Regions from separate parts of the Bacillus sp. C-3-6 genome, predicted to be linked through region 1. Evidence: a T-box and tRNA genes for the amino acid it is inferred to sense, from the RefSeq annotation. Region 1 holds a T-box; the other holds one or more tRNA genes.
What was found. A T-box is a leader RNA that pairs with one kind of tRNA and senses whether it is charged. The one in region 1 lies ahead of asnS (asparagine--tRNA ligase), so its partner is inferred to be a tRNA-Asn.
Positions count from the first base shown of each region.

Region 2: it has a tRNA-Asn gene. The T-box ahead of asnS (asparagine--tRNA ligase) is inferred to sense a tRNA for this amino acid. The anticodon was not compared.

Region 1 covers NZ_CM137247.1:4,318,897-4,322,281, reverse strand. Annotated here, with positions in the region: gene pheT (phenylalanine--tRNA ligase subunit beta) at 1-766, shown strand, start outside; T-box leader at 920-1,171, shown strand; gene asnS (asparagine--tRNA ligase) at 1,224-2,615, shown strand; gene ACW0JX_RS22175 (YuzL family protein) at 2,709-2,843, shown strand; partial or broken gene ACW0JX_RS22170 (hypothetical protein) at 2,886-3,097, opposite strand; partial or broken gene ACW0JX_RS22165 (hypothetical protein) at 3,150-3,383, opposite strand.
Region 2 covers NZ_CM137247.1:550,037-553,421, forward strand. Annotated here, with positions in the region: rRNA gene ACW0JX_RS02775 (23S ribosomal RNA) at 1-1,197, shown strand, start outside; rRNA gene rrf (5S ribosomal RNA) at 1,298-1,413, shown strand; tRNA gene ACW0JX_RS02785 (tRNA-Asn) at 1,422-1,496, shown strand; tRNA gene ACW0JX_RS02790 (tRNA-Ser) at 1,499-1,590, shown strand; tRNA gene ACW0JX_RS02795 (tRNA-Glu) at 1,608-1,682, shown strand; tRNA gene ACW0JX_RS02800 (tRNA-Val) at 1,687-1,762, shown strand; tRNA gene ACW0JX_RS02805 (tRNA-Met) at 1,789-1,865, shown strand; tRNA gene ACW0JX_RS02810 (tRNA-Asp) at 1,869-1,944, shown strand; tRNA gene ACW0JX_RS02815 (tRNA-Phe) at 1,954-2,029, shown strand; tRNA gene ACW0JX_RS02820 (tRNA-Thr) at 2,048-2,123, shown strand; tRNA gene ACW0JX_RS02825 (tRNA-Tyr) at 2,134-2,217, shown strand; tRNA gene ACW0JX_RS02830 (tRNA-Trp) at 2,225-2,298, shown strand; tRNA gene ACW0JX_RS02835 (tRNA-His) at 2,318-2,393, shown strand; tRNA gene ACW0JX_RS02840 (tRNA-Gln) at 2,457-2,531, shown strand; tRNA gene ACW0JX_RS02845 (tRNA-Gly) at 2,537-2,611, shown strand; tRNA gene ACW0JX_RS02850 (tRNA-Cys) at 2,626-2,696, shown strand; tRNA gene ACW0JX_RS02855 (tRNA-Leu) at 2,707-2,788, shown strand; partial or broken gene ACW0JX_RS02860 (DUF3884 family protein) at 2,950-3,269, opposite strand.

The sequences.
Region 1 (3,385 bases):
TAGCCAACTTCGTTTAAGCTTAGTGCCACAATTGCTAGAAGCAGTTTCATACAATGTTGCTCGTAAAAACGACAGCGTTGCTTTATACGAAGTAGGTTCTATCTTCTTACCAACAGAAGCAGGAGAACTTCCGAAAGAAGAACAACACCTTGCAGGTGTTATGACAGGTCTTGCCCTTCACCATGCATGGCAAGGTGAGAAGAAAGTAGTAGACTTCTTCGTTATGAAAGGTGTACTAGAAGGACTATTTGACGTACTTGGCGTTTCAAACCAAATCACATATGCACCAGCAAAACGTGAAGGTATGCACCCAGGCCGTACAGCTGACATCGTATTAGATGGCGAAGTAATTGGTTTCATCGGTCAATTGCACCCAGAAGCAGAAAAACAATTAGATGTGAAAAATACATTCGTATTTGAACTATCTCTTGTAAAAGTATTCGGTGCAGACGCTGAAGAAACTTACTACTCAGCAATTCCGCGTTTCCCATCTATGACACGTGACATGGCTGTTGTAGTAACAAAAGAAACAAAAGCTGGTGAAATGAAGCAAGTCATTGCTGAAGCTGGCGGAGAACTTCTGAAAGACGTAACACTATTCGACTTATACGAAGGTGAAAAAATGGAAGAAGGCAAGAAATCACTTGCATTCTCTATGACTTACTTCGATGCAGAACGTACGTTAACAGACGAAGAAGTAACAGAAGCACATAACCGTGTATTAACAACGGTAGAAGAGAAATTTGGTGCGGAGTTACGTAAGTAATTAGAAAATTGCCGGATTCATTCCGGCAATTTTTTTATTGCACAATCGTCGAAAGATGTCGGAAAGTCGATATATTACAAAAATCGCTTATATATTTTCTGGCATCTTGCATCTTTCTCTCGAATGTAGTACATTAATTTTAGTTTAACAAAATGAAAGACGATGATAAGGAAAAGTAGTATATACTATAATCCAAAGCGAGTCAGGGGCGGTGAGAGCCTGATGAGGCGGTATATGTGAAGAACACCTTGGAGTTGCTAACCGAAATTGAATCTTGTATTCAAGAGTAGACTTAGACGGGAATCCGGCCTGTTACAAACCGGGAAGTATGTATTACATACGAGTTAAAGTTGGTCTTTATGACAAATTGGGTGGTACCGCGAAGTTTAACCTTTCGTCCCTTTATGGATGAAAGGTTTTTTTGTATTTAAATATATCAGCAAAGGAGAATTTCACTATGGAAAACACATTAGTAAAAAGTCTGTATAGAGATACAGAAAAGTATGCAGGTCAAACAGTACAAGTATCAGGGTGGATTCGTAACTTACGTGATTCAAAAGCATTTGGTTTCATCGAATTAAACGACGGTAGCTTCTTCAAAAGCGTTCAAATCGTTTTCGATACAGAATTAGAGAACTTTAAAGAAATTGCAAAGCTTCCACTTAGCTCTTCAGTGAAAGTAGAAGGTAAAGTAATTGCAACGCCTGGGGCGAAGCAACCATTTGAAATTAAAGCAGAAAAAATTGATATCGAGGGCTTATCAGATTCTGATTACCCACTTCAAAAGAAGCGTCATACGTTTGAATACTTACGTACAATCGCTCACTTACGTCCAAGAACAAATGCATTCTCTGCAACGTTCCGCGTACGTTCTATCGCAGCATTTGCGATTCACCAGTTCTTCCAAGAGCGTGGATTTGTACATGTTCACACACCAATCATCACTGGTAGTGATACAGAAGGTGCTGGCGAAATGTTCCGCGTAACAACACAAGATTTAAACAACGTACCAAAAGATGAAGACGGACAAGTTGATGAATCAAAAGACTTCTTCGGTAAAGAAACAAACTTAACAGTAAGTGGACAGCTGAACGCTGAAGCGTATGCATTAGCATTCCGTGATGTATATACATTTGGACCTACATTCCGTGCGGAAAACTCAAACACAACTCGCCACGCTGCTGAGTTCTGGATGGTTGAGCCTGAGATTGCATTCGCTGAGTTAGGCGATGTAATGGATCTTACAGAAGATATGCTGAAATATGCAATGAAATATGTATTAGAGCATGCACCAGAAGAAATGGACTTCTTCAACAGTTTCGTTGATAAAACAGTTCTAGAGCGTATGAACAACGTGATTAACTCTGACTTCGGTCGCATCACATATACAGAAGCAATTAAAGTACTTCAAGAATCAGGTGCTGACTTCAAATACCCAGTAGAATGGGGTATTGACTTACAAACAGAGCATGAAAGATACTTATCAGAAGAGATCTTCAAACGCCCTGTATTCGTAACTGACTACCCGAAAGACATTAAAGCGTTCTACATGCGTATGAATGAAGATGGAAAAACAGTAGCTGCTACTGACCTTCTAGTTCCTGGCATCGGCGAATTAATCGGCGGAAGTCAACGTGAAGAAAGAATGGACGTTTTAGTAGACAGAATTAAAGAATTAGGTATGAACGAAGAGGACTACTGGTGGTACTTAGAACTTAGAAAATACGGCGGTACAAAACACGCTGGATTCGGTCTAGGTTTCGAGCGCTTCCTAATGTACATCACTGGTATGGCTAACATCCGTGACGTAATTCCATTCCCAAGAACTCCAGGTTCTTCTGAGTTCTAAAATATGAAAAAAGCGAGAGGATTTCCTCTCGCTTTTTTGTTTGCATAGTTTATGACCCCGTAGCAAAAAGTAACGCGAAGGGGTGAGTATAAAATGAGTAAAAAAGTGAAGAAAGATCATTCAAGGTCAAGCCTTGGTTCTCCAGAAGTAGAAGGACAAGGAACGACGACGCATGAAACAGGTTCACATAAAGTACCTTCATCAAATAAGAAGCAGAAACGAAGCTAACATAAAAAAGGAGAGTCTTGGCGACTCTCCTTTTTTCATGTATTACATCTTCTTATCGTTAATTTCTTTTGTAATGTTATCGACATCTTTGTCTAATCGATCGAAATAGAAAAACCACAGTAAACTTATGAACACGTAATAGATGGCCATAACGCTAAGGCTATCAGATATGTTTCCAATGTGGATTTAGTAGTGAAGAAAGTGCCCCAAACAGTAGAAATAATGAAGTAAGAAAGTGGACCTACGATGTGTATGAAAACATATAATAATTTTTAAACTTTCACAGCGTCCATATGAATTCCCTCCTTATGTAAACAATCCTTTTCTTCTAATTATGAATTCAAATTCCTCAGAGAAGTGTTGTAGCTTGTTGTGCATCGTGTTTCACGATAAATTTTCGAATCCGAAAATTTAATAGGAATGATCTACCATATCTTTCGATTAAATTTTGGAACTCCTGTTGCTCACTTAATAGTTGGATATTCTCTCTAATTTTGAATTGTCTTTCATGGGATTACCTAGTAAGATGTTTAGAATCATTT
Region 2 (3,385 bases), 1.5 Mb from region 1:
AAAATGACCCCGTAACTTCGGGAGAAGGGGTGCTTTCTTAACGGAAAGCCGCAGTGAATAGGCCCAAGCGACTGTTTAGCAAAAACACAGCTCTCTGCGAAGCCGTAAGGCGAAGTATAGGGGGTGACACCTGCCCGGTGCTGGAAGGTTAAGGAGAGGGGTTAGCGTAAGCGAAGCTCTGAACTGAAGCCCCAGTAAACGGCGGCCGTAACTATAACGGTCCTAAGGTAGCGAAATTCCTTGTCGGGTAAGTTCCGACCCGCACGAAAGGTGTAACGATTTGGGCACTGTCTCAACCAGAGACTCGGTGAAATTATAGTACCTGTGAAGATGCAGGTTACCCGCGACAGGACGGAAAGACCCCGTGGAGCTTTACTGTAGCCTGATATTGAATTTTGGTACAGTTTGTACAGGATAGGCGGGAGCCATTGAAACCGGAGCGCTAGCTTCGGTGGAGGCGCTGGTGGGATACCGCCCTGACTGTATTGAAATTCTAACCTACGGGTCTTATCGACCCGGGAGACAGTGTCAGGTGGGCAGTTTGACTGGGGCGGTCGCCTCCTAAAGTGTAACGGAGGCGCCCAAAGGTTCCCTCAGAATGGTTGGAAATCATTCGTAGAGTGCAAAGGCATAAGGGAGCTTGACTGCGAGACCTACAAGTCGAGCAGGGACGAAAGTCGGGCTTAGTGATCCGGTGGTTCCGCATGGAAGGGCCATCGCTCAACGGATAAAAGCTACCCCGGGGATAACAGGCTTATCTCCCCCAAGAGTCCACATCGACGGGGAGGTTTGGCACCTCGATGTCGGCTCATCGCATCCTGGGGCTGTAGTCGGTCCCAAGGGTTGGGCTGTTCGCCCATTAAAGCGGTACGCGAGCTGGGTTCAGAACGTCGTGAGACAGTTCGGTCCCTATCCGTCGTGGGCGTAGGAAATTTGAGAGGAGCTGTCCTTAGTACGAGAGGACCGGGATGGACGCACCGCTGGTGTACCAGTTGTTCTGCCAAGGGCATAGCTGGGTAGCTATGTGCGGAAGGGATAAGTGCTGAAAGCATCTAAGCATGAAGCCCCCCTCAAGATGAGATTTCCCATAGCGTAAGCTAGTAAGATCCCTGAAAGATGATCAGGTTGATAGGTTCGAGGTGGAAGCATGGTGACATGTGGAGCTGACGAATACTAATAGATCGAGGACTTAACCATATAATATGTAGCAATGTTATCTAGTTTTGAGAGAACATAAAAAACTTGTTGACTTTTAAAGTAAATAAGTTATAATAATGATTGTCTCAAAAGAATAATGTCTGGTAATGATGGCAGAGAGGTCACACCCGTTCCCATACCGAACACGGAAGTTAAGCTCTCTAGCGCCGATGGTAGTTGGGACCTTGTCCCTGTGAGAGTAGGACGTTGCCAGGCAATATTATTCCGCAGTAGCTCAGCGGTAGAGCTATCGGCTGTTAACCGATCGGTCGTAGGTTCGATTCCTACCTGCGGAGCCATTGGAGAGCTGTCCGAGTTGGCCGAAGGAGCACGATTGGAAATCGTGTATACGTCACAAGCGTATCAAGGGTTCGAATCCCTTGCTCTCCGCCATAGGATTTATAATATTTGGCCCGTTGGTCAAGTGGTTAAGACACCGCCCTTTCACGGCGGTAACACGGGTTCGAATCCCGTACGGGTCACCACTTTGGAGGATTAGCTCAGCTGGGAGAGCACCTGCCTTACAAGCAGGGGGTCGGCGGTTCGATCCCGTCATCCTCCACCATATAAATTTTATATGAATAGTATTATCGCGGGGTGGAGCAGCACGGTAGCTCGTCGGGCTCATAACCCGAAGGTCGCAGGTTCAAATCCTGTCCCCGCAACCAAATGGTCCCGTGGTGTAGTGGTTAACATGCCTGCCTGTCACGCAGGAGATCGCCGGTTCGACCCCGGTCGGGACCGCCATTTTAATAAGGCTCGGTAGCTCAGTCGGTAGAGCAGAGGACTGAAAATCCTCGTGTCGGCGGTTCGATTCCGTCCCGAGCCACCATTTATTTCAATAAAATACGCCGGCTTAGCTCAATTGGTAGAGCAACTGACTTGTAATCAGTAGGTTGGGGGTTCAAGTCCTCTAGCCGGCACCATGTAAGTTTCGGAGGGGTAGCGAAGTGGCTAAACGCGGCGGACTGTAAATCCGCTCCTTCGGGTTCGGCAGTTCGAATCTGCCCCCCTCCACCATTTACATAGGGGCATAGTTTAAAGGTAGAACTGAGGTCTCCAAAACCTCCAGTGTGGGTTCGATTCCTACTGCCCCTGCCAAATATATTTACACAACATGGCGGTTGTGGCGAAGTGGTTAACGCACCGGATTGTGGCTCCGGCATTCGTGGGTTCGATTCCCATCAGTCGCCCCATTTTTATTTTAAAAATTACAAATAATTTAATTGATACTTACATATAATTAAGTAAGAATTCGATGGGCTATAGCCAAGCGGTAAGGCAACGGACTTTGACTCCGTCATGCGCTGGTTCGAATCCAGCTAGCCCAGCCATTTTTGCGGAAGTAGTTCAGTGGTAGAATACAACCTTGCCAAGGTTGGGGTCGCGGGTTCGAATCCCGTCTTCCGCTCCAATAAAATTTAATATGGCGGCATAGCCAAGTGGTAAGGCAGAGGTCTGCAAAACCTTTATCACCGGTTCAAATCCGGTTGCCGCCTTTTCTTTTGTGCCGATGTGGCGGAATTGGCAGACGCGCACGACTCAAAATCGTGTTCCTTCGGGAGTGTCGGTTCGACCCCGACCATCGGTATCATGAACGTCGTAAAAAAACTCTATACAATTAGTATAGAGTTTTTTTTGTTTTCTTTTCATTACATGACAAAATAAGCACAAAAAGTGTACGGTGAGTAAACTGCGAAACATTAAAAGGATAAAAACAAACATTCAATTTTATCCTTTTAATTGCGGTATTTAGAGAGAATTTCTCCACCCGGTGACATGAAGTTAAATCCGACACCACCAGTAGATATTAGTACATTATCAACGGTTAAGTTTGTAATTTCTAAAAACTTCTTTTTAAACTCTTCTCTGTTGTACTTATACATTGTTGAGTGGCACGCCCACATTTGCGTTGAAGTGCTTAACCAGTCCCCTAATTCCTTCAATTCAGGAAACGCCTCAAATTGGATTGGTTCATCTAATTTCATGAATCTTACTTGATAGATAGTTGGGTTTAACTTTTCTCCTATTCCTTTAAAAGCATGTGATTTTTTTTCATTTGAATGTGTCATAATTCTCCCTTCATCTTTTCTTTAAATTTTTTCCTATTTTTATTATACAACAGTAGAAAGTAACTATAGGAATATTATGGAAATCGGTATCAGCAATATAAAAAGACTCTAATAGA